Regions from separate parts of the Synechococcus sp. RS9907 genome, predicted to be linked through region 1. Evidence: predicted binding sites of a transcription regulator. Region 1 holds the regulator's gene; each other region holds the start of a gene.

Region 1 (10,013 bases):
TTCTTCAGCTGTACAACAAGTCCCTCATCCTGGAGGGCATCAACGTGAACTGGAACGGCCTCGGCTGATCTGCACCCATGAACATCTTCGGCGTCGGTCTCCCCGAAATGGCGGTTATCGGCGCCGTTGCCTTGTTGGTTTTCGGGCCGAAACGCCTGCCCGAGCTTGGTCGGACTCTTGGTAAAACCCTGAAGGGCTTCCAATCTGCCTCCAAGGAATTCGAACGCGAGATCAACAAAGCCATGGCTGAACCGGAAGTTTCCGGTGAGGCTGCGAAGCCTGTTGAAGAACTTCCCCCCAGCGACTGAGTCGTTCCAGCGGTATGACCACTGATCTCAAGCTGGTGGTGGGTCTGGGAAATCCGGGTGCGAAATACGCCGGCACCCGTCACAACATCGGCTTCATGGCCCTAGAGCTTTTGGGTGAGCGCTCTGGGTTCAGTTTTCGTCAGCAGGCCAAGTTGCACGGTCTTGCAGCCGATACAGGGGTTGGTGAGCAGCGGCTGCGCTTGCTGATGCCTCAGACCTACATGAATGACAGCGGTCGTGCCATTCGTGCGGCTCTCGATTGGTTCGGCCTGGAGCCTCACCAATTGCTGGTGCTGGTGGACGACATGGATCTTCCGCTGGGTCGTTTGCGGTTGCGGGCCCAGGGCAGTGCCGGCGGGCACAACGGTTTGCGCAGCACCATTCAGCATCTCGGGACCCAGGCGTTCCCCAGGCTGCGGATCGGCATTGGTGCGCCGGCTGAGAACCCTGCCGAACGCCGCGCCCGAACGGTGTCCCATGTTCTTGGTCCGTTCAGCAAGGCGGAGCAACCCTGTGTCGGCGCTGTGCTCGATGCTGTTCTGGATGGGATTCAACGTCTTCAGCGCCAGAGCTTTGAGCGCGCTGGAACCTGGATCAACGGGTTCCGCTATGACCTGGAGTCGGTCGACTGATGCCGGCACTTCCGGCGACAACGGCCCATTTGCGGGTGCTCCGCCAGTGTTTTCAAGCCAAGTGCGTGGAGGGTGAAGTTTCTGCTGGAGGGTTTGAGTGGCAGTTCTCCTGGGCCTTTGATCGCGGTGAACTGGTGGTGGAGCCATCCCTGGGACGTGCCCTGATCGAGGATGCCCTGCGGCGGTTTCTGGTGCGTTCTGATTACAGGCTGGAGCCGGGGGGTGATTACACCTTCATGGTCCGGGCCAGGTTCTGAGCGAGAACGTGGGAGCAGGCTCAGGCCATTTCAGGCGGTATTGCAGGTGCTCCTCAAGCATCACCAAAGCTGCAACAGCATCCAGATCCACCGGTGGAATGCGCAGTCCTGCCGGCAGCATCCGTCGCCAACCTCGAGCCGGCCACAGCGCCCAGTAACGCTGTCTCGCCCGCAGGGTTGTTCCCTGCTCCGGAACCACGGTGAGCTGGCCCAGCCGCTCCAGTCGCTGGATCCAGGCTCGGCTTCCCGTGCCATCCCCGATCAGGATGCGATCGAGAGCTTGGTCTTGATTCCACTGCTCCAGCCAGGGTTCAACGGCCTCCGGGGCCAGCACATGCCCTTCTTGCACGAGGCCGAGCTGAAGATCGGCAAGCACAAGACCACATTTGCAGCGGCCTGGATCGAGGACGGCCACCCGTTTCATGGGGAGGCCTGAATGATGACGACGACAGGGTCGGCACTGTCGCTGACCCGTGCGGAAATCACGTTCAAGACCACGCTTTGGCTGGGTCCTTCCATCAGGGTCTGGGCCAGTTGGGAGAGGGCTGATCCATCGAACTGAAGGCCTTCGGTCAGGGATCCTCGCCGCTGCACCTCGGCATAGGCCGAGGCCAGGAGAAGGTTCAACCGTGTGCGAATGCCCTCTGGTGTGCGTTCATCCGGTTGCAGTGTGGTGGTGGCCAGCACGTCTCCGCGTTGGGTCACCGGCCGGTTCGGACGCACCTCGGGGAAGGCATACACCGCTGTTTCGCCTCGCAGCACATTGGTGGCTGAGCGCAGCGAGATCACCCAGGTCTCCGGTTTGCGGATGATGCTTTGCAGGCGTTCCACATCGCTGCGCGGAACGCGGATCAACTGGCGTTCGGGTGCTTCGCCAGGTCGCACTTTCCCGTAGGCGTTGAGATTGGCCTCCTGCAACAGCCTGTCGACAGCCTGTTTGGCCTGGTCCGGCTCATCGAGTCGAACCGTTGCTCTTGCCAAGGTCTGTCCGCTGCTGATCACCACCGATCCACGCCGCAAGGCGACCAGATTGCGTTCGAGTTCTTTGAGTTCCTGCTCACCGGCACGGATGCGGCTGCGAACGCTGTTGAGTTCGGCTTCCGTGCGCTGGATGTCCGCATCGCGGGAGGCGATGTCCTGGCTGAGGCGTTCACGTTCTGCTTCGAGTTGGGCCAGCTCCTTCTGAAGAGGAGCCAGTTCGAGGCGCAGGGTGTTGGCCCGTTGCTGTGATTGCTCGAGCTCAATGGCGATCCGTTTGGTTTCCGTTCGGGTCTTGTCCCGTTCCCGCTCGGCTGCCTTCAGCTGCTGACGGCTGTCCTGGAGTTTCTGCTGCAGGGCATCCAGTTCAAACAAACCCACCCGCAACTGCCGGCTCACCAGAAGCATCAGGCCAAGTGAGAGTGCGCTGATCAGGCTGCCGGTCAACACCGTGATCAAAACGGCGGTGCGCCGTGGGCGCATGCTGAACAAACTCAGTCGTGCTTTGCCGACGCGGCTGCCCAAGCGGTCGCCCAGGGTCGACAGCACGCCCCCGAGCACCAACAGAACCAGGATCAGTGCCCAGCCGCTCATCGCTGCACAAGTCGGGCGAAGGCAGGCCTAGCTGAAGCGTTTGGCCAGCGCGATCGGATCCAGAACCGTGATTTTCTTGCGGTCAATCTGAACCAGACCGGATTGACGCAAGTCTCCCAGCAGTCGCGTGATTGTGACGCGTGTTGAGCCAATTGCTTCAGCGATGGCCTGATGGGACAGGCGCAGGTCGATGGTGATGCCCAGCTCATCGGCCACGCCGAAGTCCCTGCAAAGCACCAGCAGGAAGCTCACCAGCCGGGATGACATGTCCCGATGGGTGAGGGTTTCAATCATCGTCTCGGTTTGCAGAATCCGGCTGGAGAGACCCTGAAGCAAGCGCAGGCCAACGCTGGTGTCGGCTTCGATGGCGGCCTTCACGGAGGTCGCTGGTGCCGTCACCATTTCGACCCGGGTGAAGGCCACAGCGTGATAGAAGCGGTCGGACCGTTGACCTGTCAGCAGCGACAGCACCCCGAAGAGGCTGTTCTCGCGGAGCAGGGCCACGGTGATTTCTTCTCCCGATTCGTAGACGCGTGACAGACGAACGGCCCCCCGGCGGATCAGGTACACCCGTTCGGCGGGATCTCCGGGGAAAAAGATGGTCTTGTTGCGGTCCACCAGTTCACTGCTGGCGCCATCGAGATCTCGGATGATCTCAAGCAGAGAACGGTTGGCGGGCTCTGCGCTGGGAGCTGGAGCCACCATCTGCGGGGCATATCGGCTGAAACCTCGGCTACTGGTCATGACAACCCCCTGGTGTGGCGAAGCTACGGAGCCGGCGGTGGCTGCCATGTAGCGGTTATTACGTAACGCTGCTGTGCTCGTTGAAGGCCTGGCGTTGCGCCTGCATCAGGGATGTCAATCCCGGCTCTGCTAAGTCCAGCAGCTCATTGAGTTGGCTGCGACTGAAGGGCGCACCCTCCGCAGTTCCCTGGATTTCCAGCAGACGGCCATCGCCGGACTGCACAACGTTTAGGTCCACCTCGGCTCGGCTGTCTTCGCTGTAGTCCAGATCCAGCAAGGCCTGGCCATCCACCAAGCCCACGGATACAGCCGCCACCTGATCGATCAGGGGCGATTGCTCCAGCACTCCCTGGTCCACCAGTGATCGGCAGGCTTGGTCCAGGGCGAGCCAAGCCCCGGTGATTGAGGCCGTCCGGGTGCCAGCGTCCGCTTGGATCACGTCGCAGTCGATCAGCAAGGTGCGCTCCCCTAGGCGCTCCATGTCAATCACGGCGCGCAGGCTTCGGCCGATCAGTCGCTGAATTTCCTGGGTGCGACCCGAGAGTTTCATCAGCTCCCGTGATTGCCGCTGTGGGGTGGATCCGGGCAGCAACCGGTATTCGGCGCTGAGCCATCCCAACCCTTCTCCCTTGCGCCAGCGGGGAACCTTGTCCTCCAAGCAAACGCTACAGAGAACAGCGGTTCGGCCGTTATGAACCACAAGGGAGCTCAAGGCAAAGCCCATGGGATTCCAGGTCACCGAGAACGGTCGCAACTGCTGCGGGCGACGGCCATCAGTGCGTTGTTCAGGGGATTGGCTCATCGGTGGTGTGCAGTTCGTCAAGCCTCGCAGGCGGTTGGTTCTCGCCCTGTCCAAACACCATGGGTGGTGTCAATCCCCTTGTGGAATGTGATCTCGCCGCTACATTCAAGGTCTTGCCGGAGTCTCCCGGACAGATGCTTCCGTGATGACCACAAGCCTCGCCGACCCCCATTCCTTCCAAAATTCCCTGGATCGGGATCAGCAGGCCTTGCAACGGGCGGGCCTGAGGCCCTTGCCTGCCGTCTCTGATCCGCCACCCCTACATCTGGTGGCTCCCGAAGGGCAGCTGCAAGTGCATACGGCGCCTTATCGAGGCAGTTTCGCCAGTGTTCTCAGCCAGGCCATGCGAGCTGCCGGCTTGGGCAGTCGTGTTCTGATCAGTCAGTTCCTCAAAGGGGGCGTGCAGCAGGGACCGGCCGGCCGGGTGCAGCTCTGCGGAGGCCTCGTCTGGCTGCGGCCGGAAGTGCCCCTCTGCCTCTCTTCGCCGGGGCATCCCGGTGGTGCGGAGGCGGTGGCTGAGGTTTGGTCCATCTGCCGTCAGCATCTGATCCAGGGAGATCTCGACCAGCTGGTGTTGGATGAACTCGGCCTTGCCGTGGCCTTCGGATACCTGGATGAAGCGGACGTGATTGCAGCCCTTGAGCAGCGGCCCGCTTCGATGGATGTGATCATCACTGGACCTGCAATCCCCGCCGGTGTGGTGGAGATGGCAGATCAAGTCACGGAGTTGCGGCGAGGTTTCTGATGCTCAAATGCGATCGCTGGATCACTGAACAGGCCGGGCAGGGAATGATCGAGCCATTCCAGAGCGGTTTGGTCCGTCACCTGGAGCCGGAGCAGAAGCTGCGGCCGGTGCTGAGTTTTGGTTGCTCCTCCTACGGCTACGACCTACGCCTTTCTCCCCAGGAATTTCTGATCTTCCGGCATGTTCCAGGCACGGTGATGAACCCCAAGCGGTTCAACCCGGCCAACCTCGAACCCACTCCCCTGCATGAGGATGAAGACGGGCGATATTTCATTCTCCCGGCCCATTCCTATGGCCTCGGTGTGGCCCTGGAGAAGTTGCGGGTTCCCCCCAACATCACCGTGATCTGCTTGGGCAAGAGCACCTATGCCCGCCTTGGAATCATCGTGAATACCACCCCGGCAGAAGCGAGCTGGGAGGGTCACCTCACCCTTGAATTCAGCAACAGTTCCGGTGCTGACTGCCGCATCTATGCCGATGAGGGCATCTGTCAGCTGCTGTTTTTTGAGGGTGATCCCTGCTCGACCACCTACAGCGATCGACAAGGCAAATACCAGCACCAACCGGAACGGGTGACGCTGGCCAAGGTGTAGTTCTCTCTGATTAGGGGGCCAAACGCGCCCGGTGCAGCCTGGTTTTTTCGTACCAGGCTGCAAATTCAGGGGCCCACTCCAACATGTGGGGCCACATCAGATCACAGAGCTGGCGGATCTCCAGCTGGGCATCGAGTTTGGCCCGCAGATCCATGAAGTGCAGGAACGCCCGCAGGCTGAAGCTCACCACAAAATGCTGGCGGTAGTCGAAGGGGAGGATGCCGCGGGCGTGCTCCTCGGCGAAGCCGGCCCTGAGCAGATCCCTGTAGCGCTCGGCGGCGCTCCGGCAGAGATCAAGATCCTGTTGGCGTAGTGCTTCGGTGTAGGCGTATTTCTTGCCCTGCCGATCGCTGTACTCGCCGATGGGCCGCAGATAAAACACCTCTTCCAGGTCCAGGGCTCCATCCGCTGCACGGCAGATGCGTTCACCGGTGTAACGCATCGACTGCACATCGAAGCTCACCCCAACCCGGTGGGTGCGGGCCTGCTGCATCACCGAGTGCGGGAACCAGCCCACATTCAGCACGATCTGCGCATGCTCCATCGGACCGTAGTGGCCGCGCTCTCCAGACAGCAGGCGTTTCACACAGATCTCTCCAGCCCGCTGCTCATCGGGCCAGTTGGCACGATCTCCGGCCACGAATCCTTCGCTGTAGTCCTGATGCATGGCGGCGTACACGCATTGCTGCGGGTTCGGCGTAGCTGCGATCAGATCGACCCGAAAGCGGTCCATGGGAGCGTCAGAGTGACGAGTTGTGGTGATCATGGCGAGGCGTGTCAACCATGGCTGCGGGGCCCCGCGTTGGCTGGGCTCGAGGCCCCTGCCATCGCGTTGTTCGCAGAGGGGGGCGTCGGCAGCTGGCTGATGTTGCCGACGCCAGGCAAGGCCGGCAACGGCTGATTTTCAAGCAGTGCTGTGGTGAGCAGCTGGAGTTCCTCAGCGCTGCGCAAGCCGAGGGATCGCCCCTTGGCTTCCCCCTCAGCGTTGAAGAGGTTCAACTGGGGAATGCCGTTGACGTCGTAGCGATCAACCAGATCTTGCCAACGGGGGTTGTCGACGTTGACCAGAACAACATCGAGTCGATCTCGCGCTTGCTTCTCCAAAGCAAGCATCGAAGGGGCCATCTCTCTGCAGACCTGGCACCAATCGGCGTAGAACTCGATCAGCGTCGGGCGTCCGTTGGTTAAGGCTGTTTGTGGGTCGAGGGATCGTCTCGCCAGCTGCTCCATCGGGCTTTCGCTCTGAATGCCACCGCGTAGGACAACCAGGCCAATGGCCAGAGCCACCGCAATTAGCACCAGCACCCATCGCTGCGCTGTGCCCAGGGGCGAAGACTCCGGGGTGCCTGTCATCGCACGTCAACCGCAGCGATCACTCTGGCAGCTCTTTCGAAAGGCCGCCGCTACCTTGACGCCATGCCAATTCTGCGACTGCTGAGCCTTCCGGTTCGGGCGCCGTTGCTGACGGTGCTGTTTCTCGTTGCGGTTGTGCTCGGCAACCATTGGCAGATTGTTCAGCCCTCCTTCACGTCTCTCTATGGCGTGAGTGCGGCCTGGTTCTGGTGTCTCGTGCTGCTGCAGACCCAGGTGGTTGTCATCTTCTGCACCATGCCCGATCTGCTGTTGCGCCAGGTGTCGTTGCTGATGGCGTCGAGCCGGGTGATGACGTTGGTGGTCACGCTGCTGGTGGTGATCACCGGTGGCATCTATCTGCTGAAGCTCAATGTGCTCACCGACGTGTTGATCCTGGCCTCAGCCGTGCTCTTGGCCAGGCTCGATCTCATCCGCATCGGTGTTCTGCCCGCCGCCGGGATCTGCCTGCTTCTGATGAGTTTGGTCGTGATCGCTGGCATCGTCGCCGGCACGCTTCTGCCCGACCCCAGCGCCAGTCTCGTTGCAGAAGGGTTGATTGCCGCCTAGGTAGCCGAGCAGATTGTCCAGCACTTTCTTGGTGTAGAAGCGTGTTTCCGGGTAGGGAATGCGTTCCACCCAGAGTGCATCGTCGTCTTGATCCGTGGGTTGCACCCAAGAGGCCACAGCACCAGGCCCGGCGTTGTAGCTGGCAATGCTGCGAAAGGGGTCGCTTTCCCATTGCTCCAGCAAGTGGTTGAGGTAGCGCGCGCCCAGTTCGAAGTTGTCGGCGGGATCCTTCAGCATCAGCGTGCTGGTTGGTGCGTCAGCCATCTCTGTGGCTGTGGAGGGCATCAATTGCATCACGCCTACAGCCCCAGCAGGGGAGACGACACCAGGAGCAAAGCGTGATTCCTGTTTGGCGATCGCTCGCAGCAGATTGGCCTGAACGCCTGCTTGCTCTGCCGCTGTCTGGATCTCAGCTTCGAAGAGGCGAGGGAATTGGCTGCGATGCAGGAGAGTCCGTTGATGGCAGCTCGGATTACGCCAGCGGAGGCTGAGCCACCAGAGCTGATCCAGTCCCATCCAGGTGTCCCCGATGGCGAGGCGCAGCCTGCCTTCGGCGAGACGTTCTTCAGGTGGCGGCGGGACTGCAGGGTCTGCCTGGGCCTGCCAGGCCTCCCAGGCGGCGTGCACCTGGCCCAGGCGCCAAAGCTCGTTCACCAGGCGGTGATGGCTGTTGAGCGGTTGCCAGGCTGGCGGCTCCTGCTGCGGGTCTGGGGATCGCAACGCAAGGGGTTCGGCCACACCCAGGTGCTCCATGGCGCGCCAGCGGTAGTAGCCCCCCGGGAAGGCCCCGATCAGGCGGCGCCAGCTGCGTTCTGCCTTTGTCGTTTCGCCGAGTTGCTTGTGGCTCAGCCCCAACCAGAACAGCCGCCGCGTCTCCAACGGTGGAGGCAGGGGACCATCCTCATCGGGGCGTTCCAGCAGGGCACGGGCACGATCCCAATCTCCAGCCAGAAATGCCTCGCGGGCGAGGTCCCATTGCAGTTGCCAGATGTCGGGGTCGTTGGGCCAGCGGCTCAGGGCGGCATCCGCCCCATCGCCGCCGGCGAGTCGCACGCGAGCTGCTGCAACAGCGGCTGAGCGCTCCTCAAGGGCAGCCGGCAGCGCATCCAGAACCCCAGGCTGGGCATCGAGCGGTTCACTCAAGATCCGTGCTGCTTCAAGGCTGGCGGGGTGGTTTGGGTGGTTCTGCGCCAGGGTCAGCAGCCGGGTTGTACCTGCATCAGGGTCGCCATGCAGCAGCAGGGAACGACCGATGGCCAGCTGGGTCTCAGGGGAGGCCTCAAGCTCCTGAAGACAGGTCACTGCGGTGTCGGCATGGCCTTGTTTTGCCAGTGCTTGCGCCAAGGTTTGGCGTTGGTCGGGTTGAGGTGCCTGCGCCCCCGTGGCCTCGCAGGCGTCACGCATCAGCCCAAGGGCGCCGGCTCGGCGCGCATTCCAACGGGCCAGGTGCAAGGCGCCTTGATGGCTTGCTAGCGCTTCGGAGCCATCCCGAGCCGCCAGTGTCAGTGCTGCGGGGTGTGCGGGTTGCTGTTGGAGCAGCTGCTGATGAAGAACGGGATTGTTGTTGCCAAGCGCCAATCGAGCCCAAGCGGAGCCGGGTGCTTCGGGAAAGCGATCCAACAGGCGCTGCCAGGTCTCAGCAGCGTCCGATGGCTTGCCCTGGGCGGCAGCGGTGAGGGCTGCCCGTTCGAGCACCACGGCCGCCATCGGATCGCGCCCCCAGCCTTGGCCATGGAGCAGTTGCGGTGACCCATCCCTCGCCACCATCAATAGGGCGGCCTCTCGACGGGTCTGCGGATCGATGGCCCAGCGGTAGTGCTGCCAGAGCCTTGCCTGCGAGACCTCAGGCGTGAGGCGCTGATGCTGCTTGTTCAGAAGCAGCTGCCCACCCCATGAAGCCAATCCACTGAAACCAGCAACCGAAAGCAGCAGCAGCGTTCCGATTCGCGGCCCTGCCTGCACACCCAACCTTGAACTTGTTTCATTCTGATGCTTCAAACAGAGTTGGCGAGCCTTTGATCGCCTGTGGGCCGTGGAGGGCAGAGCTGCACCTGTCACGTCCCTGGGAATCAGCCTCAGAGGTGCTTCCTATGGTGCTGTCCACGATTGAGACCCATGGTTCAAGAGGCGTGCTCCCCGATCGGCCCCGCTCTCGGTGACGCTGCGCCAGGGTTTGGAACCGATGGAATCCGTGGGCTCGCCGGCACGGTTCTCACCCCCGCTCTATGTCTTCAGGTGGGCTATTGGGTCGGTCGGGTTCTGCAGGCGGAAGGTCCTGTTCTGATCGGGATGGACTCCCGGACCAGCGGCAGCATGGTGGTTGCTGCCCTGACGGCTGGCTTGACGGCCGCTGGTCGCGATGTGTGGACCCTTGGCCTCTGTCCGACGCCGGCGGTTCCGTTGTTGATCCGCCAGCTGGGGGCCGCCGGCGGACTGATGG
Region 2 (10,013 bases), 740 kb from region 1:
CCGCCCTGATCATGATGGGGGTGGGGCTCACCCTGGGTGGCATCAGCGTGACCATCCTAATGGCGCTGAATGCCTCAGCCGCAGGGTCTTGGCAGGAACTCTGGCTTTCAGGTCAACTGAATTTCTGAGCTCAGGCCAGCCAAGGCCAACGGATCCCGAACGCCTCCAGGGGGTCCATCACGAGTTTGTTGAGGGCCCGGCCCAACAGCACCTGGGGTTCTTCCGGACGGATCGGCCGCACCGGATGTTCTGGGCGCGTCGCAGCATTCGCCCCTCTCACCACCCCACTGCGCATCAAGGCGTTGGCCGCCTCAAGACCGCAGACGTAGGCCCGTTCCTGGCACAGGCCCTTGGCACCGTGCTCGCGTTCGCCCATCCGCACCCAGTCGCCAGCGCAGACCACAGACGGAAGTGACGTCTGCAGCGGCGGCCGCTGGCTGAAACTGCCGGGGGAGAACAACGACACCGAGGTCGGGTAACGCCGCACCTCAAACTCCAGCACCTGGGCAAGCCGGAAGGCCGGCACCGCCTGGGGCAACAGCTCCTTCAGCAGGGTGTCGACGATCTCCTGATCACTCAAGGCTGCGATTGCCGTGGCGTTGTAGAAGTCGCTGGCCACCACGGATCCCTGGGGCTCGCTGCCGCCCCAGAGCGCATCAAGATCCGCGTTCTGCAGCTGGTCGAGCATGAAAAATGTGGCGCCCGCACCCTGCAAGGCGTCGAAGCGCGAGAAGACATTGGCGGGATCAGCGACCGCAATGGTGCGATCCAGCCACAACCGCACCGACACCACATCAATCGCCCCCAAACCGCCAGCAGCCACCAGCTCCGGCAGCACATCACTGCAACGCGGCGACTCCGCCATCAGGGCATGCATGCCCTTGGCACCCACCGCCAGCACAACCGCATCAACGTCATCAACAACGCTGGAGCGGCCTGTTGCTTTGCAGCGGACCTCCACCGACCGAATTGCTTCGCCTGGCTGATCAAAATTCAGGCGCGTGGCCAACGTTCCTCCCAGAACAGTGAGCAGGCCGGAGTCGAGCAGGCGTTCCGCCAGGGGAGCGATCAGCTGCTCGGCGATGCTGCCGGAACGAATCCATCGCACATCAAAGGAATCTTGATGCGCCAGGGCGTAGTAGTAGAGCAGCTCCATGGTGACGGCTGCCGACAATTCCTCCGGTGGCTTGAACAGACCCACCAAAAGGATCGGACGCAAGAATTCGTCGATCATCCGCTCCGTGATGCACAGTTGGCGGAACAGGGTCAACGCATCGATGGCGTCGTAGCGCCGGAAGATCTCCTCGTTGCGGTTCAGATCAAGCATCGCCACCAAAAGGCCGGCAATGCTCAGGCGATCGGCAACAGGCAGGCGCTTGAAGTTCTTGATCGTTGCCATGGCCTGCCCCAGGGGGCTGGGCAACTGCAACCCGTCACCGAACACCGGGGCCGTGGCCTCCAGACCGGCGGGAGACCAGAAGGCGCTTGTGGTGAATTCCGTGAACACATCGGTGAGCCCAAGCTCATCAGTCAGCGCATTGATGTTGGGGTAATCCCTCCAAAAGCCCCGGGTGCCCGCTTCGAAGGGTTTACCGCTGGCGGTGCGCATCGGCGTTCTCCCCGTGGGATCCGGCATCCCATCAACCAGGGTGACGCGAACACCGGCTTCACAGAGGGTTTTGGCTGCACCCCAGCCGGCCCAGCCTCCACCGATCACCACCACATGGGAGGCATCACCGTTAGCGGCCTTGGAAAGCTCAGGCATCGACCAAACAGAGATGCTGGGAGAGGCTTCACATCATGCAGCCATGGCACGAAAAAGGTCGCCATCGCCACAGAGAAGAGGGAATGAATAGCGTCGTCTGGAGATGAAACCGTTTTATGGCTTCATATTCAGCCGTCCGCTGGCCTGTTTTTCTGCCATTGGTGCTGTTCTTTGGTGGCATCGGTGCCGCAGCAGCGATGACCCAGTTGCTGGGATCGTTCTGAGCTTCAGGGCGCGATCAGACCAGATTCAAAGCCTCAAGCACTTGAGCTCGAATCCCGCCGAGACGAAACCAGGCTTGAACGGCATCGGCCTTGCTGGTGTAGGGCCGCCAGTCGTCTTCATTCATCCGCCGTTGGATGTGGCGCAACACCCGTTCTGCGACGACACGATCGCTGGATGCCTTCAGAACAATCTGCCGGCCATTCAGCTCAAACGTGTCACTCATTTTTTGGAGGTTTGATCAGCTCACCGGTCTGCAACGACACCACAGCAAAGCTGCCCACAAAGACCACCGCCACCAGAGCGAGGAAGGCCGCTGTGAGATTGCTGATCTCAAGCTGCCCAAGCATGAAGGCAAATGAGGTGGCCATCAAAAGCAGCAACTGCTTCTGAACTTAAACGGGCTCGTCGTTGTTCAAATTGCCAAGAACCACCCCTGCCATCGACAAACCAATGGCAAGCATCACAACGGCTTCGATCATGCGGCCTTGGTGGAGATGCTCGGCGTCTTGAGCAGAACCGCCGCGGTGGAGGCCTTCACCGTCACCTGAGCAGAAGAAGCGGCTTGCACCTGGGGCTGCCAGGTGGATGCTGCTGAGCAACGGGTGGGATTTTTCAACCAAGAACTGCGTCCCATCAACCTTCAATCAGCTACTCCAAGGATTGCGGCTGAAGCTCAGAAGATCTGTCTGATTGGCGACCGACGCCAAAAGTGAGCTGTTTCTTGATCAAGCACTGATGGCGCTAGGCGTTGCTGCTGACAAGCGATCACGGATCTGAACAGCAGCCTGGCAATAGGCCGCCCATCCCCCCATGCGCCTCAGATCGGCACGGCCACGGTCATCGACGGCATTCGACACACAAACACCCTCCACTTCTGCTTTTTCAAACGCCGCCAACAAGGGGATTTCCGCCTGCATCACATCCACATCAAAACCCTCCAAAATTTGGCGTGCTTCCTGCGCTAGCCGTTGTTTTCGGCTGTCCACCTTCACCAACAATGCGGCATGCATGGTGTCCATCTGCCTGAGGATTGAGGAGAGTTCAACAGTGAGCTCAACCGATCTCGCCTGCGGCGTGGTGGGCAGCAAAACAAGATCTGCTCCGGCCGAAAGATTCTTGAGTTCATCTTCGTGGCTGCTGGCCTGCCCGTCGGTGATGATCACTTGGGCATGGCGGGTGGCCTTTGCTGCAGCCTCCACAGGCACCACTTCAAACGGAAGCATCCCCCGGGCTGCGTAGGCGGTTGCCGAGCGGTTGCGATCCGCATCAACAACACACACCGACAGGCCCTGCTGGGCCCAAACACAAGCCAAATGAATGCTGGTGCAGGTTTTTGCCACACCACCCTTCTGGCCAAAGACAGTCAAAAACATGGCTGAGGTTCAGATGCGCGGAATGATCGCGTCGTTGGGGAAGAACTCTTCAAACACGCAGATTCGGTCGGCCCAGCGGGCCTCCACTTCCAAGCGCATTAAGCGATTGCGCACCCACATCAATGTGTCCACATCAATGGGTTTGTGGAGCTTGTGCTGCTGCGCCTTCACCCAATCATCCTTGCTCTGAGAGCTGTTCATGACCGCGAACACTGACCTACCCACACCGTACGGATGGCGTCTTGCGGCGCCATGAGCTTCACACTGAGTAAGCATCAAGGATCACTCAATCGCGAGAGAACTGTTCAGCAGAACAACGAATTAATAGAAGCTTTGAGTCCAAGCCAGAGCTATCAGAGCCTGAACCTTGAGATCGGTAGCCATTCCATCATTCCGACCATTCAAGCGGCGACAGAATTGATTCAATTCACCTTCAACCGTGATGACCCAGAAAGCACCTCAACTCAAGCCACGCCCGGTGCACACACCACCCAAAAGCGCTTGAAGCACTTAAAGGCCTGAATCAACCAATCGGAGCCGAACAAATTTCCTGTTCTGTAACAGCACGAACGACACGTGGATTGACACCACCCCTATAAAGGATCTGTAGCAACTGCTACGCAATCACGTTCACCTCGCCTTCGGCGAGGCGCAGTTCGACTCAGGCCATGGAACGGGGACCTGAGCTTGCTTCGAGGAACCCATCATGACCCTGACCTATCGCGGCCAGAAGTACAACCAGAACAACGCTGCTGCATCGAACGTTCAGCGCCCAGTTCTTGTTTATCGCGGTCAGAAAGTCGCCCGCTGACAGCAGCACGACAACCTCTCACAAGCCCCGCCTCGGCGGGGCTTTTTTATGGCTCATTTGCCTTCAGGATCGGGTTGTTTTGCCTTCCAACGTTCAAACCAAACGGCGACGGCGAGGGACACACCCACGGCAAAGCCAGCACCAATCAGCACCACACCAACTTCCACCGGCATCAACACCACCTGTTGCGACCCCAGATCATCGGACAAGAGCGTCACTGAACCAACGACTGATACGCCTCATTGACGCGTCGAAACGCCTCAGCAGAACCACCGAGATCGGGATGGTGCTGCTTCACCAGTTTTCGATGCGCCTGCTTGATCTCAGCGAGGGACGCGTTGGCCTCCAAGCCCAACACCCTTAAAGCGGCACGACGTGGATCACGGGCATGGCCATCGTCCTGACGATCCGTTTGACGTTGGTCCGTTCGGGTGCGGCGACCCTGCCGCCTTGAACCTGATTGGTCCTGCCGCTGACGCAACTGCTCCACCACACGCTGTGGATCCTCATCCAGCCATTCACTGGCGCGAACCCCAAACAAGGCAAACGCCGCCAGAACGGCCGTTGTTTGCTTGTTCGGCTTGGCTCCCACCGCCGCCTTGAGATCTGTCCCCAGCCCCCGAACCAACCGATCCAACCGCTGTTCCAGGGTTAAGCGGGCAGGAAAACCACTGCGGTTGAGCTGCTCGATCAACAGCTCCAATCCGCGCTGACGCAGTGCCGTCCATCCCGGCTGCTGAGCGAGGGCCTGCCCCCAGGCCCGCACCTGTTGGCTGCTGATGCGCGGTGGAGCTTGTGCCGATGGCTCACTCCAGGGGCGATGGGATCTGGGCTCCGTACGAATGCGTTGGCGTTGCTGACGTTGGAGTCGCTCCAACTCACGGTTGAGCCGCAACACCTCGCGGCGCAAAGCGTCGTTCTCCGCCAGCAACGCCTCAACATTGCTGGTGACCCGTTGTTCAGGGCGTCCGCCTGACCACTGACGCGGATCAAAGCCCAAAGCGTGTCTCCCGCCTCACCACGGCAACAACTCACCATTGGCATGCCAGAAGCTGCCGCTGGTGGCCATGGTCAAATCATCGATCCGGGCCAACAGACCCTTCACCGACTGCTCGGGGGGGATGCCGCTGGGATTGAAGCGAATCATGCGGGTGCGCACCAATCCGGGATGCAAGATCGCCACGGCGATGCCCCGCGGTTCCAGATCAATCGCCAACGACTTTCCGGCCATGTTGAGCGCCACTTTCGACATCCGATAGCCATAGGAGCCTCCCGAACTGTTGTCGTCGATGGACCCCATGCGGCTGGTCATCAGCACCAACTTCGCTCCGTTGGGCATCTGATCCACCAACGCCCTGGCCAGCAGCAAAGGAGCAAGGGCGTTCACCTCAAACTGGCGGCGAATCCCGGAGGGATCCAAATCCATCAGGCCCATCGACTGCAAGATCCCGGCATTGAGGATGACGCCATCGAGGGGCAAACCATCCAGTCGCTGCACCAGGTCATCAATGGCTTGGCTGTCGCTCAACTCAAGGCCGGCTTCCACCCGCACCCCCAGGCACTCCAGTTCATCACTGGTTTGACGGCAAACGGCCACCACGTCATCGCCACGGGCCTTGAGCTGCCTGCAGTATTCCAAGCCGATACCACGGTTTGCGCCGGTGACCAAAAACGTCGCCATCGGGAGGTTTCAGCAACCGCCATCCTGCCGGCTCTTGCGTCGATCCCCTGACGCGATCACGCCGGGAAATCCCCCTCGACGCCGTACTGATGCAAACACTGTTTCACCGTGAGCACGGAGACCGTGCTGCCGGTCTCTGCATCCACCAGCAGATAGGGGCAGCCTCGGAGCACGCAGCGTCGCCGTGCGTCGATATAGGCATCAAAAGCGTTGGCATGGGAACACTCCTCCACCCAACCTTCACTGCTGAGATACCGCGTGAGGATCATGCCCACAGGCCCCTGGGCCACCGGTTATGGCTCAGGACATTTCACATCCAGGAAAGAGCCTTGAAGTCTTCGGGATCGCAACGGCTCGGGAAACGCCGAAGCAAGCCAGATCAATGGGGTTCAGCTGATCCCTGCACAACGGTGACCACCTGATTCCAGGTGGCATGCACCACGCGATAGGTCTTCAACGTGGCGCGCGATTTGGTGCGGGCATTCACAAAGGCTTTGAACTCCGTTTTGAAGCAGATCTCCTGGATCCACTGCCCTCCTGTATCAAGCCTCTCGATGCAATACATCAGAGATTGAGCGGTTAAAAACATCACAACCGCAAAACATTTGCTGAGCACAAAATCGAAAGGTGCTGTTCGGGATCAATCAAAAAAAAGCCCCCGCGCTTGGCGGAGGCTCGGGTGGTGTGAGGAGTCGACGATTTTGCAACTGCCGACCCTGATTTCATAGCTCGATTTCAGATCAGCAGCGGCCCCGGCCACAAAGCTTTATCCACTACAGATAAAGAACACTGGCGCGACAACGCCGGAGCGCATCACGCACAGCCTCCAGCCTCGTTTCGTCCGGTCGATGCAGCCCGGCAGGCACCACCATCTCGTCGTTCGCATCCAGATGAACCCGTGCCGAGAACCAGGTGCCGGGTCCTGGCACAGACGCACGGCAGATCGGATCCTGGTTTGCGTCCAAACGTCGCTCGATCAACCAACCCTCCACCCGATCCAAGGGCTGAAACGACGTGGAGGCAGAGGCGACGGACGCCATCAGGGTGAGCAGCAACAAACGCAGGGCCTGCATCACAAGGCTGGGGCGAGCGAAGCGCACCCATCGTCACAGAGAACACCGGTTCAACCCCGCCGTTGCGTTAGAAGGGCTGCGTCGCGGAGCCGTCGATGCCGTTATTTCGCTGTGAAGGGTGCTCCATGCGCATCGAGCGCTCGATGGCGGCGTACTGGCGCAACAAGGGGAAATTGCTGTGCTCAACGTGTCTCGATCGTCAGGAGATGCCTCTGAAAACGGCCGAGGGCGGCCGAAAGCAAGGTTCTTCCGAATTCCGTGCCAACAGCAACAAAAGCTGACGCCAGCTGTGGGAATGATGCCCTAGTCGTTCCCTCCCCCCGATCCATGGGTTTCCTCGCCGTCGCCGGATGCGTGCTCCTGGCCTCCGCCATGTCTGCTGCACTCACCACCAAGCCTTCGAAAGCCTGAGCGTTCAAAACGCCAGCAAAAGCTGAACAAAAACCGGGCCTAGCCCGGTTTTTTTATGGCTGTGAGCTTTTAGCCATGGATCTTTTCTCCCGCAGAAGAGATTTAGAACTGCAAATCAGAGGTGCATGGCGGCCCCTCACGGCTGTAGATCCTTGATCCACTGAGCGAATCCCATGGAGAGCATCAGTCGCATCTGTGCCACCTCCAAGGGCACAACCATTGATGCCATCGGCCAGGGCCGCTATCGCGTCTGCAATCGACATGCGGTGTGCTCTGACGTCGAAGGTCTTTGGCAGGCCTATGAGATTCTGCGGCGTCAGGAACAATCCTTAAGTTGATCGTTACGCCAAGGAATAAGTATCAACACCTACAGCGGCTGAGTGTTCGGCACGTAACACTTGATTTACCCCGGTGAGGGGTAATGCGTCGACTCCGGGAGGGCCTAGGGAACCCTCCTTTTTTATGCAGGTTGCTCAGAAACCCAGCGTTCCTGCACTTTCCTCCCCGAACTCCAGGTAAAGGCAGCGGGCATCCTCAGCCCGGCCGCAATCAATCAGGTGTTGAACCCGTTCGCGCCACCACTGCGACACACTAGAACTCAACTCTTTGTTGGGCAGACCACCGAAGGATTCACTCACAGCAATCATTCGTGTTGAGCAAACGCTAAGCAGAACGATTGACAACGCGAATTGGCTTGTTACTTGCTGTTAGCAGCTGTTGTTACCCAACAGCCATGTTCTGCAAAACCAGCCACACCAATCATTTGTAGCGGTTCACACTCCACAGAGCATCAAAGCCGCAGACAGTGAATTTGCGGATGAAACCTAGGGTTCCGATCTCTTCACAGGGATGCCTGGTCCAAGAGGTTTCCACCGGCCTTGCCGGTTGCACGGAGGGACAAAAGCCCGGGAGACCGCCTCAACGCACACTCCCTTGTTTGATGTCATCCCCATCGGACCCTTCAGGGGCCTTCCAGCGTTCGCATCCCAGCGAAGGCATGCAGGCACTCGAGAAGGAACGCAAGCTTCCACTCACTGGCTGGCAGCAAGAAGTTGACCAGGCCAAACGCTTCGGGCTTGAAGCCGCCGAAAGCATTGTTGACCGCAACATCTCAACCTTCTCTAGAGGCGAGCTGCCGCATTTCGCCGGCATCAACACCTTCATGAAGGCGCCCTACTTGGAAGATGTGAACCAGGTGGGCAACTACGACGTCGCCATCGTTGGTGTACCCCACGACTGCGGCACCACCTACCGGCCCGGAACGCGCTTCGGCCCCCAGGGGATCCGACGAATTTCAGCGCTTTACACCCCTTACAACTACGAAATGGGGGTCGACCTGCGTGAACAGATCACCCTCTGCGATGTGGGTGACATCTTCACGATCCCCGCCAACAACGAAAAGAGTTTCGATCAGATCTCCAAAGGCATCGCCCACGTCTTCTCGAGCGGCGCCTTCCCGATCATCCTCGGTGGCGACCACTCGATCGGTTTCCCCACGGTGCGTGGGGTGTGTCGCCATCTCGGCGACAAAAAAGTGGGAATCATCCATTTCGATCGCCACGTCGACACCCAGGAGATCGACCTTGATGAGCGGATGCACACCTGCCCTTGGTTCCATGCCACAAACATGGCCAACGCCCCGGCAGAAAACCTGGTGCAGCTGGGCATTGGTGGATGGCAAGTGCCTCGCGAGGGCGTCAAGGTCTGCAGGGAGCGGGGCACCAATGTGCTCACGGTGACCGACATCACTGAAATGGGGCTTGAAGCCGCAGCCCAGTACGCCATTGAACGAGCCACCGATGGCACGGACTGCGTCTACATCTCCTTCGACATTGACTGCATCGATGCCGGCTTCGTGCCGGGAACTGGCTGGCCTGAGCCCGGTGGCCTAATGCCGCGAGAAGCGCTCAAGCTGCTCGAGCTGATCGTGCGCAACGTTCCCGTCTGCGGCCTTGAAATCGTTGAGGTTTCACCTCCCTACGACATCAGTGACATGACCTCCCTGATGGCCACCCGGGTGATTTGCGACACCATGGCCCACCTTGTGGTGAGCGGTCAGTTGCCCCGCAAAGAGAAGCCGGAGTGGATCAGCGACGCCTGCAACATGAACGTTGATCAGAAGTGGAGATAGGTCATGCATGAAGTCGACATGACCAAGTGCCTGCTGATCTCCCTGAATGAATGGCGCGACCGTCGCGAAGACACCTCCGCGATGGTCGAGACCGTTCATCTCGATGTGGGCCGATTCACCTGCGTTGAACCCGATCAACTGGTGACCACCTACAACGCTGCGGTGCAGGGCACCTGGCTGGATGGATCCCGGCTCACGATCACGGAAATCCCCTTTGTGGGCCGCTGCTTGATCTGCAACGGCACCTACGACCCCGTACCCGAAAACGCCTACCGCTCTCCCTGCTGCGATCACCCGCTTGAGGAGATCGTCAGCGGTAGGGAATTGCGCATCCGCAGCATCGATTACCGCAGCGATGCCGCCGCTGCCCTTGAGTCCGCTCCAATCCAGCGTCAGCGCTGAAACCAATACCCCCCTTTTGCCATGCATATGCCTCTTGAGGACACCCTCGGCCTCAATCTGCTTGCCGCCAACAACCATCAGGCCGAACACAACAACGAGCATTTCCAGAGCTGGGATCTGCTTTGCCTCAACCTGATGAGC
Region 3 (10,013 bases), 860 kb from region 1:
TGCCGTTCTTTGAGGGGCTTGATCTGCAACTGGTGGATTTCAAGCTGGAGTTGGGGCTGGCCTCGGATGGAACGCTCCTGCTCGCCGATGAGATCAGCCCTGACACCTGCAGGCTCTGGGATCGCCGCAGCAGCAATGTCGAAGATCGGATTTTGGACAAGGACCGCTTCCGCAAGGATCTCGGTGGGGTGATGGAGGCCTACGGGGAGGTCCTTAAACGGGTCCAAGGCAGCTGCCCCAACCCCCGCAACTGCCTGTAAGGTCGGCGAACCTATTTGTGGCTTCGGCCCAGCCTGCGTCTCGATGATCCGCCGTTCGTCCCGCCGCTCCTCGGTTGCTGTTCGTGGCACGGTTCTGGGTCTGATGCTGGGGATCCCTCTGGTGGCTCCACCTGTGATGGCTCAGGAGGCCATGCCTGGGAACCCAGCTGCTGAGGCTGAAGGGGGCGTTGGTGAAGACACCGCTATCGAAAACACCCTGGTGGAACAGCCCCGGGTGCTGATCTCCGAGGTGATGATTGAGGGCATCGAGGGCCATCCGGAAGAGGAACGTCTTCAGATTTCCATCTACGACGCCATGCAGGTGCGTCCAGGGATGCGTGTGACCCGCGAGGAGCTGCAGAACGATCTGAATGGCATTCAGGCCACAGGCTGGTTCTCGGATGTGCGGATCGTTCCTCAGAACGGACCGCTCGGGGTTCAGGTGGTTGTTCAGGTGCAGCCCTTCCCTCCGCTGAGTACCGTGGAGATCAACGGTGACGAGGAGAATCTCCTCTCGGATGAGCTGATTGAGGAGACGTTTGCCTCCGATTACGGCCGCACGCTGAACCTCAACGATCTGCAGCAGCGGATGAAGGCCCTGCAGACCTCCGTGGCCGGTCAGGGCTATTCCCTAGCGCGGGTGTCCGGTCCGGAACGGGTCAGCCCTGAGGGTGTGGTCACGCTGAAACTGCTGCAGGGCAGTGTGTCTGGCGTTGAGGTGAAATTCCTTTCCAAAGAGGGTGATGACACCGATGAGAACGGCAATCCCATCCGCGGCAAGACCAAGGAGTGGGTGATCACCAGGGAGGTTTCGATTCAGCCCGGTGATCCGTTCAACCGCAACCAGCTTGAGCGGGACATCAAACGCCTGTACGGCACCCAGCTGTTCAGCGATGTGAAGGTCACCCTGCGGCCTGTGCCCGAAGAACCCGGCGACGTGGTGATCGTGCTGGGCATCGTTGAGCAGTCCACCGGCCAGCTTTCCGGCGGTCTCGGTTACAGCCAAAGCCAGGGTGTGTTCGGCCAGGTTCAGGTGCAGGAAACCAATCTCCTGGGCCGCGCCTGGAATCTGGGCACCAACATCACCTATGGCCAGTACGGCGGACTGGCCAACCTTAACTTCACGGATCCCTGGATCTACGGCGACAAGCACCGCACGCGCTTCAGCACGTCGGTTTTCCTGAGCCAGCAGGTGCCCCAGGTCTTCCAAAGTGAAGACAACGGCAACATCCGCACCGCGAAGGACTACGCCGACAACGGCTCCAACAAGGCCTACGACACTGGCCGCAGCTACGGATTCACCGACGGAGACAAGGTTCCGGGCGAGGTCAACAAGGCCGACAGCGAGTATCCCAACCGCAGCTGGTTCGACTACGAGGGCGACACGGTTGTGCTGCGCAAGATCGGCGGCAACTTCTCTTTCTCCCGCCCCCTCAACGGTGGTGATCCCTACCAGGACAGCAAGTGGAACGTGCTGGCCGGTATGTCGTTTGCTGAAGTACGGCCGATCAACTTTGCCGGTGATACCAGGCCCTATGGCGTGTCCAACAAGAACTTGCGCAATGGCAAGGCCAACAACGACGACGTCATTTGCGTGTCGTACAACTGCGCCGACACCAACAGCCTGGTGGGGGTGCGTTTCGCCACCACCTACAACAATTTCAACAACCCTCGGAACCCCACCAGCGGCAACTTCTTCACCGCCGGCACCGAGCAGTTCCTCGGCATCAACAACGATTCTCCCACCTTCAACCGGCTGAGGGCGAGCTACACCCAGTTCTTCCCTGTGGACTGGCTGAAGATCCACAAGGGTTGCCGTCCCAAGGCCGGTGAGCAGACCGATTGCCCCCAGGCCATCGGTGTGCAGATCAAGGGTGGCGCGATCATGGGCGAAGCGCCTCCGTATGAGGCGTTCTGCATGGGTGGATCCAACTCGATTCGCGGTTGGTACGACTGCGATATGGCGGTGGCCAAGGCCTTCAGCGAACTCACGATCGAGTACCGCTTCCCGCTGATCAGCATTTTCTCCGGCGAGGTGTTCATGGATGCCGGCACCGATTTCGGCACCCAAAAAGATGTGCCCGGTAAGCCTGGTTTGCTGCTGGGCAAGGACGGCTCCGGTGTCTCCCTTGGTACCGGTGTGATCGTGACCACGCCCGTCGGCCCGATCCGCGTTGAGGTGGCCACCAAGGACTTCACCTCCGATTACCGCTTCAACCTGGGCGTGGGCTGGAAGTTCTAGTGACCAGCTGGCCTTTGGACTACTCCGCTGCCTGGACACTGGCGGCGGAGACATCACGCTCCGGCGTTGGCCTCCATAGTGGAGCGGAGGCCACGGTGGAGCTTCGGCCCGCGGATCAGCCGGGGTTTCATATTCGTTTGCCGGGGATGGATCAGCCGATCCAGCTGCGGCCTGATCAGGTGCGCGACAGCCAGTTATGCACCACCTTGGATCTGGGCTCCAGCAAAGTGGCCACCGTTGAACATCTGCTGGCCGCCTTGGCCGGTTGTGGGCTCAGCCATGTGGAGATTGGCCTCAACGGCCATGAAGTGCCCCTGCTGGATGGCTCAGCCTTGGGTTGGGTCGAGGCCATTGCCACCGCTGGGTTGGTGCCGGCGGCCACCCCGCGGCCGGCTGCACCGCGGCTGGAGCAACCCCTGCTGCGTACCCGCGGCAACAGTGTGATCACCGCCACTCCGGCCGATTGCTTTGGCGTTGTGGGCATCATCGATTTCCCGCAGGCGGCCATCGGGCGACAGCAATTCGCCCTGGAGCTCACGCCCCAACGCTTCGTCGATGAGATCGCTCCAGCACGCACCTTTGGCTTCCGGGAGCAGGTGGAGCAGCTGCGCGCTGCGGGATTGATCCAGGGCGGAGCCCTGGACAATGCCCTGGTCTGTGACGGTGATCAGTGGATGAATCCACCGCTGCGGTTCGAGGATGAACCGGTGCGCCATAAGCTCTTGGACCTCATCGGAGACCTGGCCCTCGTCGGTTTTCCCCAGGCACAGGTTCTTGTGTACAAGGGATCCCATGGTCTTCACACCGATCTCGCAGCCGCTTTGTGACTGAATCCACCACCCCAAATGTCGTGCTCACCAGCGAGCAGATCGCCGGTCTGCTTCCGCACCGTTACCCCTTTGCGCTGGTGGATCGGGTCATCGCCCATGAGACCGGGGTTTCGGCCACGGCGATCAAGAATGTGACCATGAACGAGCCCCAGTTTCAGGGGCATTTCCCCGAGCGTCCCCTGATGCCAGGGGTGCTGATTGTCGAGGCGATGGCGCAGGTGGGTGGACTGATCGTCACCCAGATGCCCGATCTGCCCAAGGGTCTGTTCGTTTTTGCCGGGATTGACGGGGTACGCTTCCGGCGTCCTGTGGTTCCTGGAGATCAGCTGGTGATCCGCTGTGAACTGCTCAGCCTCAAGCGCAAACGTTTCGGCAAGGTGAAGGCGGAGGCCACGGTGGACGGCGATCTGGCCTGCTCCGGGGAATTGATGTTCTCCCTGGTGGACTGAGCGAGATGTCGCAGCAAACGGCGTCACAGCAAATCCACCCCACGGCGGTGGTGGACCCGAAGGCCGAGCTGGCCTCCGGTGTGGTCATCGGCCCGGGTGCGGTGGTCGGCCCTGAGGTGGTGATCGGAGAGAACACCTGGATCGGTCCCCATGCCGTGTTGGATGGTCGACTGACCCTGGGTCGTGACAACAAGGTGTACCCTGGCGCCTGCCTCGGGCTTCCGCCGCAGGATCTCAAGTACCGCGGCGCTAACACCGAGGTGTTGATCGGTGATCGAAACACGCTGCGGGAATGCGTGACGATCAACCGCGCCACCGAAGAGAGCGAGGTGACCCGCATCGGCAACGGCAACCTGCTGATGGCCTATTGCCATCTGGGCCACAACTGCGATCTCGGCAACAACATCGTGATGTCCAATGCCATTCAGGTGGCGGGCCACGTGGTGATCGAAGACCGTGCGGTGATCGGTGGCTGTCTGGGCATTCACCAGTTCGTTCACATCGGTGGGATGGCGATGGTGGGCGGGATGACTCGCGTTGACCGGGATGTTCCCCCCTATTGCCTGGTGGAAGGCCATCCGGGCCGCGTGCGGGGGTTGAACCGTGTGGGCCTGCGGCGCAGTGGCCTGGCTGCCAACCATGACGGCGCTGAACTCAAGCAGCTTCACGAGATCTGGACCCTGATGTATCGCTCTGACCTGGTGATTGCCGATGCGCTTCAGCAGGCCCGCAGCCAGACTTTGTTGCCGGCGGCTGACCACTTCTGCCGGTTCCTTGAAGCCTCCACGGGTCAGGGCCGACGGGGCCCGATGCCGGTGCAGGGCCGCTGATGGTTCGGCTGCTGATCAGCACCGGGGAGGTCTCCGGTGATCTGCAGGGCAGCCTGTTGATTCGCGCCTTGCGGTTGGAGGCGGAACAGCGGGGGCTTGAGCTGGAGGTGTTGGCCCTGGGTGGCCCGCGCATGGAGGCGGCGGGTGCGGTGTTGATCGCCGACACCGCTCCGATGGGGGCCATCGGCCTTTGGGAGGCCGTTCCGTTGATTCTTCCCACGCTGCGGCTGCAGGCCCGGGTGGATGCGCTTTTGGAGGAACAGCCCCTTGATGGGGTGGTGCTGATCGACTACGTCGGGGCCAATGTGCGCTTGGGCACACGCCTGCGGCGCCAGCAGTCTGAGCTGCCGATTACGTATTACATCGCTCCCCAGGAGTGGGCCTGGCGCTTTGGCGATGGCAGCACCACCCGTCTGCTGGACTTCACCGACAGGATCCTGGCGATCTTCCCGGCAGAGGCCGAGTTCTATGCCGCCCGCGGTGCGGATGTGAGCTGGGTGGGCCATCCCCTGCTGGACAGCTTCCAGAACCTGCCCGATCGCGCCAGTGCCCGCCGCCAACTGGGTTTGGATCCTGAAGCGCCGGTGTTGTTGCTGCTGCCGGCCTCGCGCCCCCAGGAGTTGCGTTACTTGATGCCACCGTTGGCCCAGGCGGCAGCCCTGTTGCAGCAACGCCACTCTGATCTTCAGGTGCTCCTGCCCGCTGGACTTTCCCAGTTCGAAGCCCCCCTGGCGGCAGCGCTGCAGGAAGCCGGTGTGCGCCACGCCCGGGTGATTCCCGCCGCTGAAGCTGATGGGTTGAAGACCACCTTCTGTGCGGCGGCGGATCTTGCCCTAGGCAAATCCGGCACAGTGAACCTGGAGCTGGCCCTGCAGGGGGTTCCCCAGGTGGTGGGGTACCGCGTGAGCCGACTGACGGCCTGGGTTGCCCGCCACGTGCTGCGCTTTCAGGTGGATCACATCTCGCCGGTGAATCTGTTGCTCAAGCAGCGGTTGGTGCCGGAGCTGCTCCAGGACGAACTCACGGCCGAAGCTCTGGTGGAGAGGGCGCTTCCTCTGCTGACTGACACCCCAGAGCGCCAGGCCATGCTGGAGGGGTATGCACGGCTGCGGACCAACCTGGGTGCTCCTGGGGTCACCGAGCGGGCGGCCAAGGCCATCTTTGATCAGGTGATCGGATGAAACGAACCCTGCTGCTGCTGTTCACCTGCCTGATGCTGCTCAGCTGGCCCCAGCGCGCCATGGCTGAGCTGCAGACGGCGGTCTTTGCCGGTGGCTGTTTCTGGTGCATGGAGCACGACCTGGAACGTCTTTCTGGGGTGCGTGATGCCGTGAGCGGCTACAGCGGCGGGCAGCTGGAGCGCCCCACCTACCGGCAGGTGAGCAGTGAGACGACGGGGCATCAGGAAGCGGTGCAGGTGCGCTTTGACCCGGATCAGATCAGCTACGCGGAGCTGCTGCGCAGCTACTGGCGCAATGTGGACCCCCTCGATGGCGGCGGCCAGTTCTGCGACCGCGGTGATTCCTACCGGCCGGTGATCTTCACGGCTGATGACGCCCAGGCTCAGGCGGCTGAGGCCAGTGCTGTGGCGGCGGCCCTTGAGCTCGGACAAACCCGGTCTGCCTTGAAGGTGGAGCTCCGGCAGGCGGCTCGCTTCTGGCCCGCCGAGGGATACCACCAGAACTACGCGGAGAACAACGCCGTCAAATACAACTTCTACCGGTTCAGCTGTGGTCGTGACCGTAGACTTGACAGTGTCTGGGGGGACAACGCTCGCTCCGGTAACGCCTGGGGGAAGTAGGGCTGCCGCAGCCTCATTCCTCGGCAGAGCGCCCGCGGATGCGGGCACGGTCGCTCAGCCAGATGATCACCCGCGTGATCGCCCACGCGAGGGCGACGCCTAACAGGATCGAGAGCAGCCACTCCACAGCACAGCACTTGAGGACACCGGCAGTTGCCGGATGCTCCTCAATATGCCGATCTGATCAAGGAATGCATGGGGACTGTTGCGATCAGTCGCTTGCTTTGGCGTCCTTGTACTTCTCTTTTGCTGGCTGTGTTGTGGCCTGAGGCTTGGATGCCGCCTTGCAGGCCAGGGAGGCTTCCAGGCGCTGCAGCTGCGCTTCGCGCAGGGCATCGGAAATGCTGAGAGTGCGGTCAGTCATCGATTGGCGTTCTCGACGGCGGCAGGCTCAGGGCCTTGTGCGATCGAAAGGGGGCCTACGGGGCTGAAGACTTTCGAAACCTAGACGCCCACGGGTCAACGTCCAGGGAGCAAAAGTGCTTACGTCAGTGTCTGGCAACACGTCTGCGCTTCAACGCCAGCGCGATTGACGGCTTGCCAAACCCATATCGCCATGACTATGAGTACAGGTGTGCTGATTCCCGGGTGGCTCATGTCGGTTGATCACGGTGATCTCGCGGTGAAGGCGGAGGCTCCCTTTCTCCACGTCCGCCCAGGGCACTTTGTGATCGTCGCTGGAGACCAGCTCGATCAAGGGGATTGGTGGATGGGGCAGGTGCTCTTCTGCGAGGGAAGTGCTCGCCACCCCAGGCTTCCGTCGCTGTTTCAGGTGGCTGACGTGGATACGGGCGTAATCAAATGGATCAATGCCGATGCGGTCTCGGATGTGATCTGGTCGATGGATGGATGGCCCACCAGTGCGCCTGTCTCTTCCGGCTGTTGATCGAGAAGGGCTGTTGATCGAGTAGGGGCCTTGATCAAGGGGCGGTGTGTATTCGTGCGAACGGCACGGGCTTGACGGCTGTCTTATAAATTATTTGTAGCAGTTGCTACAAAACGTTCACCCCCCCCCTCTCTCTTGAGGGGGCGCAGATCCTCCAAGCCATGGAACGGGGACTTGGATTTCTTCGAGGAACATCCAATGACTGCACTTCTCTATCGAGGCCACACCTACGCAGCGGCTCCAGCCACTCCCAAGGCCTGCGTTGAATTGACCTGCCGCCGCGAGCACTACAACACCTGCCGCCAGGAGCTGATTGGCGAAAGCCGCCGCACCCTCACCTACCGGGGCGTCACCTACACCAAGTAGTCCGAAGCACCCGTTGGTTCCTGCCCCTGCCCCCTTTCAAGGGCAGGGGCTTTTTGTTGGGCAGTCGGATGGAGGTAAGTCACGGTCCAAGGGAGATCCCGACATCCTGTGGGCGAGCCACTCAGCATTCGCCGATGGGATCGGATCTCACCGCCATCGTGATCTCCTCGGTGTTTCTTGGGGTGGGTTTTGTGATTGCCAAGTTCTTTCCCGAAGCCGCGTTGCTGGCGGCGGTGTTCCTGGTGGGGTTGGCGATTCTCAACGTCGCCCTTGTTCTTGTGGTCTGATGCCCAAAAAAGAGGGGGTGTTCCCTAAGTACCCCCGCTCGACGCATTGCCCCCTTCACCGAAAGAAGCCCCCGCAGGATGGCCTGGGCTCCCGTGGCTGGTCGTCGCCATTACGACAAAAAGGTCGGGCTCTGCGGGCGCCCTCGCTGCGATGACAGGGGCCGCACCATGAAGATGTTCACTACGAACTCTTTTCATGGCAAACGTCCGTGAGATGGTCAACACCCATCTGCCCGTCGCGCTCAAGCTGATCAACAGCGCCGCCCTGGTTGCGATCGCGCTTTCAACCCTTTGTGCTGCTGGCTCTCTGCGTGAGATGTCTGGCAGGTCTGCTGCTCCAGCGGTTGTCACCGAAGCCAACTGAGCCCGACGAAATGGAGCGATACGGGGTATTGCTCCATTTCGTCGGCCGTTACTTGATCAAATCTGGTCGAATTCCTTAAGAAACCAGCATCCAACCTGTTGAAAAGATTAAGCGCGGCAACCTGATTGATTCAGCAAGTTCTCAGTGAACAGACGGGTTTCCGGCCATCGACGATGCTTCAGCCCATGCTTACGATCAGGCGGTGAGAGGAGGGTTGTATGTATCTGCTGACAATTAAGGATGGTCTTGGCACCCGTCATATCGGTCCCTACGCGTCACCGAAGCACGCATCTGATGATCTTGATCGGGTGTTGGAAACTTGCTCCGAGCGAGCACGGTGGCAGATTCATGCATTGGAAACACCAGACCACACCCTCGAATTGCAGGCGGTTGCTTCCTGACAGGTAGTTTTGTCCTGAACCAGGGCGACCTGATCAGTTCTGACGTCGTCCTGGAAAGCCTCGGGTCAGTCCGCTGTCGATCATCAGGCCGATGCCGGCATTGATGCAGATCAGGCTGAGGGTTCCGTACCAGAACCAGGGACCTGCGTCCTTGCCCAGCATCTGAACCACCTTGCGGCTCACCGCCTCGCCGAACAGGCAGAGGCCCACCGGGAGCAGCAGCACCCCCAGCTGGGCCTTGATGTACCAGCGCACCGGGGAGCGGCTCATGACTGGGCCAGCACCCAGTTCACCAGGGTGCGCACGCCGTAGCCGGTGGCACCAGCGGGATTGACCCCTTTGCCTTTGTCACTCCAGACCGGGCCGGCAATATCGATGTGGGCCCAGGCGGTGTCTTTGGCCACGAACTCCTTGAGGAACAGGGCTGCTGTGATCGAACCACCGGGCCGCGGGCCGGTGTTCTTCATGTCGGCCAGCAACGACTTCAATCCATCCCTGTAGGACTGCCGCAGTGGCATGCGCCAGAGGCCTTCACCGCCCGTCTGAGCAGCGGCATCGAGGGCCTCCGCCAGATCGTCATTGTTGGACCAGAGCCCGGCCATCTCATCCCCCAGAGCAATCACGCAGGCTCCGGTGAGGGTGGCCAGATCCACCACGGCATCGGGCTTCTGCTCACAGGCGTAGAGCAGGGCATCGGCCAGGGTGAGGCGGCCTTCGGCGTCGGTGTTGTTGATCTCAATCGTCATGCCGTTGGCGGCCGTGACGATGTCGCCGGGGTGGACGGCGGAGCCATTCACCATGTTTTCGCAGGAGGCCACCACCATGTGCACCTCAACGCCGGCCGGCTTGAGTTCGGCGATGCTGCGCATGGCACCGATCACAGCGGCACTGCCGCCCATGTCGAACTTCATCATGTCGATCTGGGCGGCCCCCACCTTGAGGTTGTACCCGCCGGAATCGAAGGTGAGGCCTTTGCCCACCAGGGCAACGCGGCGTTTCACCTCGCCCTCGGGGCGATAGATCAGGTGGATGAACTTGGGGGGTAGATCAGAGCCCTGGCTCACCGCCAGGAAGGCCCCCATGCCCTTGGCTTCGCAGTCGCTGCGCTCGAGCACCTTGAGCTCAAGGCCGTGGTCCTTGGCGATGCCAGCGGCCGTGTCGGCCAGGGCCGCCGGGGTGACCACGTTCGGAGGGGCCGCCACCAGCTCACGGGCCAGTTCCACACCGGCGCAGGTGGCATTGACGGCCGCAAAGCCGCTTTCGGCGGCGGGGTCGAGGTCGATCAGCTCCAGGGCCC

Evidence for each region. Region 1 encodes NtcA, which controls nitrogen genes in cyanobacteria. Its sites were predicted from a motif close to GTANCNNNNGNTAC; they were not measured.
Region 2: SynRS9907_RS05390 (DUF4278 domain-containing protein) is a predicted target of NtcA. The motif match lies at 3,970-3,983, and genes of this name have one in related genera.
Region 3: SynRS9907_RS10845 (DUF4278 domain-containing protein) is a predicted target of NtcA. The motif match lies at 7,395-7,408, and genes of this name have one in related genera.

The regions. Positions count from the first base shown of each region.
Region 1 is NZ_CP047944.1:243,073-253,085, forward strand. It holds gene psbH (photosystem II reaction center phosphoprotein PsbH) at 1-68, shown strand, start outside; gene SynRS9907_RS01235 (TatA/E family twin arginine-targeting protein translocase) at 78-308, shown strand; gene pth (aminoacyl-tRNA hydrolase) at 323-940, shown strand; gene SynRS9907_RS01245 (DUF3146 family protein) at 940-1,197, shown strand; gene SynRS9907_RS01250 (resolvase) at 1,175-1,621, opposite strand; gene SynRS9907_RS01255 (DUF3084 domain-containing protein) at 1,618-2,769, opposite strand; gene ntcA (global nitrogen regulator NtcA) at 2,797-3,513, opposite strand; gene rph (ribonuclease PH) at 3,572-4,315, opposite strand; gene SynRS9907_RS01270 (cob(I)yrinic acid a,c-diamide adenosyltransferase) at 4,461-5,060, shown strand; gene dcd (dCTP deaminase) at 5,060-5,653, shown strand; gene thyX (FAD-dependent thymidylate synthase) at 5,664-6,386, opposite strand; gene SynRS9907_RS01285 (thioredoxin domain-containing protein) at 6,431-7,006, opposite strand; gene SynRS9907_RS13965 (hypothetical protein) at 7,070-7,573, shown strand; partial or broken gene SynRS9907_RS01290 (transglycosylase SLT domain-containing protein) at 7,661-9,340, opposite strand; gene glmM (phosphoglucosamine mutase) at 9,689-10,013, shown strand, end outside.
Region 2 is NZ_CP047944.1:984,300-994,312, reverse strand. It holds gene SynRS9907_RS05430 (hypothetical protein) at 1-128, shown strand, start outside; gene SynRS9907_RS05425 (FAD-dependent oxidoreductase) at 131-1,765, opposite strand; gene SynRS9907_RS05420 (hypothetical protein) at 2,004-2,213, opposite strand; gene SynRS9907_RS05415 (hypothetical protein) at 2,206-2,358, opposite strand; gene SynRS9907_RS05410 (hypothetical protein) at 2,466-2,624, opposite strand; gene SynRS9907_RS05405 (ParA family protein) at 2,716-3,363, opposite strand; gene SynRS9907_RS05400 (hypothetical protein) at 3,373-3,564, opposite strand; gene SynRS9907_RS05395 (hypothetical protein) at 3,616-3,885, shown strand; gene SynRS9907_RS05390 (DUF4278 domain-containing protein) at 4,070-4,174, shown strand; gene SynRS9907_RS05385 (hypothetical protein) at 4,228-4,392, opposite strand; gene SynRS9907_RS05380 (J domain-containing protein) at 4,389-5,174, opposite strand; gene SynRS9907_RS05375 (SDR family oxidoreductase) at 5,190-5,855, opposite strand; gene SynRS9907_RS05370 (hypothetical protein) at 5,912-6,124, opposite strand; gene SynRS9907_RS05365 (hypothetical protein) at 6,235-6,420, opposite strand; gene SynRS9907_RS05360 (hypothetical protein) at 6,629-6,955, opposite strand; gene SynRS9907_RS05355 (hypothetical protein) at 7,054-7,209, shown strand; gene SynRS9907_RS05350 (hypothetical protein) at 7,513-7,677, shown strand; gene SynRS9907_RS05345 (hypothetical protein) at 7,813-7,977, opposite strand; guanidine-I (ykkC/yxkD leader) riboswitch at 8,153-8,253, shown strand; gene speB (agmatinase) at 8,280-9,470, shown strand; gene SynRS9907_RS05335 (hydrogenase maturation nickel metallochaperone HypA) at 9,474-9,872, shown strand; gene hypB (hydrogenase nickel incorporation protein HypB) at 9,894-10,013, shown strand, end outside.
Region 3 is NZ_CP047944.1:1,966,155-1,976,167, reverse strand. It holds gene purC (phosphoribosylaminoimidazolesuccinocarboxamide synthase) at 1-260, shown strand, start outside; gene SynRS9907_RS10885 (outer membrane protein assembly factor) at 304-2,502, shown strand; gene lpxC (UDP-3-O-acyl-N-acetylglucosamine deacetylase) at 2,502-3,329, shown strand; gene fabZ (3-hydroxyacyl-ACP dehydratase FabZ) at 3,326-3,781, shown strand; gene lpxA (acyl-ACP--UDP-N-acetylglucosamine O-acyltransferase) at 3,787-4,611, shown strand; gene lpxB (lipid-A-disaccharide synthase) at 4,611-5,792, shown strand; gene msrA (peptide-methionine (S)-S-oxide reductase MsrA) at 5,789-6,412, shown strand; gene SynRS9907_RS10855 (hypothetical protein) at 6,624-6,776, opposite strand; gene SynRS9907_RS10850 (DUF3104 domain-containing protein) at 7,008-7,298, shown strand; gene SynRS9907_RS10845 (DUF4278 domain-containing protein) at 7,497-7,664, shown strand; gene SynRS9907_RS10840 (hypothetical protein) at 7,799-7,951, shown strand; gene SynRS9907_RS10835 (hypothetical protein) at 8,148-8,315, shown strand; gene SynRS9907_RS14110 (hypothetical protein) at 8,534-8,716, shown strand; gene SynRS9907_RS10830 (hypothetical protein) at 8,750-8,986, opposite strand; gene SynRS9907_RS10825 (leucyl aminopeptidase) at 8,983-10,013, opposite strand, start outside.